2 regions of the Methylocystis sp. IM3 genome follow, and region 1 is predicted to be linked to the other one. Evidence: predicted binding sites of a transcription regulator. Region 1 holds the regulator's gene; the other holds the start of a gene.
The links. Region 1 encodes HrcA, which represses chaperone genes, less so after heat shock. Its sites were predicted from a motif close to GTTAGCACTCNCNNNNNGNGAGTGCTAAC; they were not measured.
Positions count from the first base shown of each region.

Region 2: the regulator HrcA is predicted to act here: its motif matches at 1,367-1,395, upstream of groES (co-chaperone GroES).

Region 1 covers NZ_JBBPBZ010000002.1:1,341,061-1,344,059, reverse strand. Annotated here, with positions in the region: gene WOC76_RS08325 (ABC transporter permease) at 1-285, opposite strand, end outside; gene WOC76_RS08320 (hypothetical protein) at 636-1,079, opposite strand; gene hrcA (heat-inducible transcriptional repressor HrcA) at 1,242-2,327, opposite strand; gene WOC76_RS08310 (outer membrane protein) at 2,434-2,999, opposite strand, start outside.
Region 2 covers NZ_JBBPBZ010000002.1:220,493-223,491, reverse strand. Annotated here, with positions in the region: gene WOC76_RS02850 (hypothetical protein) at 1-612, opposite strand, end outside; gene lspA (signal peptidase II) at 732-1,244, opposite strand; gene groES (co-chaperone GroES) at 1,462-1,749, shown strand; gene groL (chaperonin GroEL) at 1,798-2,999, shown strand, end outside.

The sequences.
Region 1 (2,999 bases):
GCGCAGCGCCGACTCGGCGCGCTCGGCGCGAGCCACCGTGCGCTCCAGCTTCTCCATCACCGTATTGGCGGCGTTGTGCGCGCGGGCGACGGCCTGAGCCGATTGCTCCTCCAGCTTGCGGATCGCCTCGGCCGCTTCGGAGACGAGCGCAAGCGCCGCATCCGCTTCGTCGACGCCGTTCAGGGACTGGCGCAGAGCCAAATCGACCGGACGCAGGGTTTTCGAGTTTTGATCGCCTCTGGGGATGATTTCATCGACGACCTGATCGAGATCCAGCGAGTCCATTTATGCCTCCGCAATGACGCCAGCCGAAGGATTAGCGTTTCTCAAAGCCATATTGAAGAAGATTGCGGCAAAATCTCAACATGCAAATAGGCCAAGCTCTGGCTAAAAGCCTCGCGTGCACGGCCTGTTATCTCTTTCTTTCAGCGTGTTGCATTTAGCTGTGAAGAGTTGCGGGCTTGGTGAATATTTGACGTTAACCAGGCAGAAAAAACGTGAGCTTTGCTGTTTGCTCCTCGAATCGCGCCTGTGGCCCGCGTAAACTTCAACCCTTGCGCGTGTTGCTCAGCGAAAACTGAGCTTGACCGCGTCCGGCCCGCGCCTTGGCGCGGGCCGGAGCTCTGCGTTGATCCTCACCACCAGACGGGCGAGGTCAACGCGCCCGCCGCCCAGAGCGGCGCAGCGGCGACATCCGCGGCGACGCCCAGGGCGCCCGCGGCTGGGCTGTAGCCCCAGGCGCCATAGTTGCAGTAAGGCGCGGCGCTGCCCCAGACCGTCGGCGCATAGCCCCAACGTGAATAGCCCCACCGCGGCGCATAGCCCCAACGTGAATAGCCCCACCGTGGCGCATAGCCCCAGTGACGGGCGCCTGGGCCGTAGCCCCAGCGCCATCCGGGATGCCACCGATGATGCCGATGGACGTAAGGCCGCCAATCGACCTGGGTCGTCTGCGAGTCGACGCCGACCGACGCCTTGTCGGCGATGCTCATCACGCCCGCATGAGAAACAGCCGGCGCCGACGCCAGCGCGACGCCCCCGGCGAACGCCGCAAGCCCTGCTTTCGTAATTTGCCGCATGATCTGGTCTCCTTCCTCCCACATCGACAGGAGGCGGCGGCGACGCCGTCGCCTGCCTTCGAGACGTTTGAGATTTGCCAAATAGACGCGGGGCTCTCCGGGTCTATCCATCAAGATCGGACACTTCGTCGCACCTGCCGATCAACGGCGGTCGCGCCTGCGTCAGGCGCCGCCGACCACGCGCGCCACGATCTTGGCCGTGTAATCCACCATGGGAATGATGCGCGCGTAATTCAGCCGCGTCGGCCCGATGACGCCGAGCGCGCCAATGATGCGGCGCTCGCTGTCGCGCAGCGGGGCCGCGACCAGGGACGAACCCGACAGAGAGAAGAGCTTGTTCTCCGAACCGATGAAGATACGCACGCCTTCGCCCTGCTCGGCGCGCTCCAGAAGGTCGATGACGCCTGTCTTGGTCTCGAGGTCAGCGAAGAGGAGGCGAACGCGCTCGAGATCGGCCGCGGCGGTGAGATCCTCGAGAAGATGCGCCTGGCCACGCACGATCAGCTGGCGGCTCTCGCCCGAAACGCCGGCCCAGCTCACGAGCCCAGCCTCGACGAGCCGGGCGGTAAGTTCATCGAGTTCTCTCTGCGCGGCGAGACGCGAGGCTTCTATTCCCTCGCGCGCCTCCGCCAGCGTGCGGCCCGTGATGCGGGCGTTCAGATAATTGGCGGCCTCGACCAGCGCGGAAGGCGGAAGATCGCGCGAGACGGGAATAACACGGTTTTCCACCGACCCGTCGTCGGCGACGAGAATGGCCAGCGCGCGCTCCGGCTCCAGCCGTACGAAATCGATCTGCTTGAGCCGCACATTCTCCTTGGTGGCGACGACGATGCCCGCGACTCGGGTGAGCCCCGAAAGCAGACTGGTCGCCTCGGCGAGAACGCCCTCGAAATCGTGGTCCTTGGACGCGGCCTCGACGCCGGCCTGGATGCGCACGCGCTCGGCGTCGGCGAGATCGCCGATCTGGAGCATGGAATCCACGAAAAAGCGAAGGCCAAGTTCGGTCGGCAGCCGACCGGCGCTCGTATGCGGCGCATAGACGAGGCCCAGCTCCTCGAGATCCTGCATGACGTTGCGGACAGAGGCCGGCGAGAGCGTCATCGGCAGCAGCCGCGACAATTGCCGCGAGCCGACGGGCTCGCCGGTCGCGAGATAGCTGTCGACGAGCTGTCGGAAGATCTCGCGTGAGCGTTCGGTCAGCAGGGAGAGATTGGCGGCGGGCGGAACGAGCGGCGCGTGTCGGATCATGACCAGAAGAATAACGCATCGGCGTGCGCCGTCGAGGCGGGGCGAAGAGCCAAAGAAAAAGCCCAGCCTGACAGGCCGGGCTTTTTCTGCGTGCAAGAGTTGGCGATTACAGGCCCAGCTGGGGCATCCCGATCAGAGCGCCGAGGCTCTTGAGCTGGTAGTTGACGCCGACGCGCGCGATATGCGTGTCGAAGCCCGTGCCGACGAAGGTACGATAAGCCGTCGGCACGCCGAAGCTCGAGCCGTAGTTCCCCTGGAGGCTCGAGTAGAGATATTCGGCCTTCACGCTGATTTTGTCGAAGACGGCGTATTCCAGACCCGCGCCGACTGTCCAGCCCGCCTGCCAATGGCCAACCGAGGTCGGGAAAGCGATGCCCGCGAAGTTGTAGACGCCCGTCGTGTGGAGCTGACCATAGGCCAGACCGCCGGTGATGTAGGGCATCAGACGGCCGAACGCATAGCCGAAGCGCAGCCGCTCGGTTCCGAACCAGCGCAGATTGCTCTGCAGGGAATCGCCCCACGTCCCGCCATTCGTCGAATTCACGTCGGCGTAGTTGAAATCGGACTCGTAGCCGAGCACGACATTGTTCGCGAGCTGCCAGCTGGCGCCGCTCTGGAAGCCGACGAGATAGCCGGTCGTGCCATAGGAAGAGGAGGCGTTGGTCCAGCTGA
Region 2 (2,999 bases), 1.1 Mb from region 1:
GCCCGGCTGCGCCACCGGATCCTTGTCGTCCTTATTGCCGAAATAGCCGAGAGGGTTCCACCAGCTCGACTTCTTCGCCTCCGCATCAGGAACCTTGTTGAGGTCCATCGACGGGCGGCGGTAGCCCGACGGCGGCTCCGTGAGCATGCGACGGCTCGGCTCTTCCGACGAAAGAGCGACGTCGGACCGCTTCTTGAGCAGCACGCGCTGGAAGAAGCCGGGTTCGTCGTCCGTGCCGGGCGCGGCGTCGGGCCGGGGGCCGCGCATGCGTTCGAGGAGCCCCGGCTTTTTCTCCGGCGGGGGCGCGTTGGGAACGCGCGCGTAACGGTCCGTGCTCCGGTTGCGATTGGTCGTCGTGTCGCTCGGCCAGTCGGCCGGGCGGTCGACCTTGTCGCGCGGCGCCGGCAACTCGCCGATCTTGGGCGGCAGCACGAGCTTCGGACGCTCGCGGTAATCGATGGAGGCGGCGGTCGGGTCCGACGAATAGCCGAAAAGCTCCATGACTGCGCTGACGGTGGATTTGTCGTCGGCCGCCCTGGCCGCCCCGCCGCAGACCGCCACGAGGCCAGCCAGCGCGAAAGCGGCGCGGCGCCGGGATCGTGCGAGCTTCATCATTCGAACTCCTTGGCCAAAACGAAGACATTGGGCGGACGCTGGGCGCGCGTTTGCCTGGCCGCCTGTCAAAAAAGCACCATGAGCGCGCCTTGGTGGCGATTTAGTGGCGAAACCCTTCAGGCTGCGCTTTCGGCCGGGGGCGGCGGCGGGAAAATGCTCTCGAAGAGAAGCAGCGCCACCCCGGCCGTAATGGCGACGTCCGCCACGTTGAAGACGTAGTTGGCGAGCGGCCCGACGGGAAGCGTCGTGTGCAGGTAGAAGAAATCGGCCACCGCTCCGCGCGCGACCCGATCGAGCGCATTGCCCAGCGCGCCTCCGACGACGAGCCCGAGCGCGAGCGCCGTCAGGCGGCTTCGGGCGCGCCACATCCAGGCGAGAAGGACGGCGACGATGACCGCCTGTCCGGCGAGCAGCAGCGCCCGGCCGGCGCCCTCGTGGGCGGGAAAGAGCGAATAGGAAACGCCGTAGTTCCAGGAGAGCGTCACGTCGAGAAAGGGCGCGAGCGTCACCGGCGGCCGGGACTCGATGCCGAAGACATGCAACATCCAGAACTTGTGGGTCTGATCGACGAGAGCGGCGATGAAGGCGGCGGCGAGGCCGGTGGCGCGGGGGGAAGCGGAAAAGGACAAGGGCTCATTCTCTGGCGCGGGCGTTGGCGGGCATTCTAGCCCCTGCCGGGCCCGCCGGGCTAGCCATCCGGAGCAGCTTCAATCTTGACATCGGGCCCCGCCCAACATATCTGCGTGTCGCTGCTGGCACTCGTCGAAAGAGAGTGCCAACAATTTCGCTTATGGCTTGCGACGGGCGGAGGCTTTCGTCCGAAGCGCAGAAAAGGAAGACATTGCAATGGCGTTCCGTCCCCTGCACGACCGGATCGTGGTCAAGCGCATTGAAGGCGAGGAAAAGACCAAGGGCGGGATCATCATCCCCGACACCGCCAAGGAAAAGCCCCAGGAGGGCAAAGTGGTTGCGGTTGGCCCTGGCGGCCGCGACGAGAGCGGCAAGCTCGTTCCCCTCGACGTCAAGGCCGGCGACCGCGTCCTGTTCGGCAAGTGGTCCGGCACCGAGGTCAAGATCGACGGCGAAGACCTGTTGATCATGAAGGAAAGCGACATCCTGGGCATCGTCGAATAACTCGGCCCCGCCCTCAACGCTTTCTAATCCCCCATTCAGGAGTTTCACATGGCTGCCAAAGACGTCCGTTTCTCCACCGACGCCCGTGACCGCATTCTGCGCGGCGTCGACATTCTCGCCAACGCCGTGAAGGTCACGCTGGGTCCCAAGGGCCGCAACGTCGTGATCGAGAAGAGCTTCGGCGCGCCGCGCATCACCAAGGACGGCGTGACCGTCGCCAAGGAGATCGAGCTCGCCGACAAGTTCGAGAACCTCGGCGCCCAGCTCGTCCGTGAGGTCGCCTCCAAGCAGAACGACACCGCCGGCGACGGCACCACGACCGCGACCGTTCTCGCCGCCGCGATCGCCAAGGAAGGCTCGAAGGCCGTCGCCGCCGGCCTCAACCCGATGGATCTGAAGCGCGGCATCGACCTCGCCGTCGACGCCATCGTCGCCGACCTCAAGACGCACTCGAAGAAGGTCACCTCCAACGACGAGATCGCCCAGGTCGGCACCATCTCGGCGAATGGCGACCGCTTCATCGGCGAAGAGATCGCCAAGGCGATGCAGAAGGTCGGCAATGAGGGTGTGATCACGGTCGAGGAGGCCAAGAGCCTCGAGACCGAGACCGACATCGTCGAGGGCATGCAGTTCGATCGCGGCTATCTCTCGCCCTACTTCATCACCAACGCCGAGAAGATGATCGCCGAGCTCGACGACGCTTACATTCTCATCCACGAGAAGAAGCTGTCGACGCTGCAGCCGCTGCTGCCGATCCTCGAGGCCGTCGTCCAGACCGGCAAGCCGCTCGTCATCGTCGCCGAGGACATCGAGGGCGAGGCGCTCGCCACGCTCGTCGTCAACAAGCTGCGCGGCGGTCTGAAGATCGCGGCCGTGAAGGCGCCGGGCTTCGGCGACCGCCGCAAGGCCATGCTCGAGGACATTGCGATCCTCACCGGCGGCCAGATGATCGCCGAGGACCTCGGCATCAAGCTCGAGAACGTGACGCTTCCCATGCTCGGCCGCGCCAAGCGCGTGCGCATCGAGAAGGAGAACACCACGATCATCGACGGCGCCGGCGACAAGAAGGACATCGAGGCCCGTATCTCCCAGATCAAGGGCCAGATCGAGGAGACGACCTCGGACTACGACCGTGAGAAGCTCCAGGAGCGTCTCGCCAAGCTCGCGGGCGGCGTCGCGGTGATCCGCGTCGGCGGCGCGACGGAAGTCGAGGTGAAGGAGAAGAAGGATCGCGTCGACGACGCCCTCAA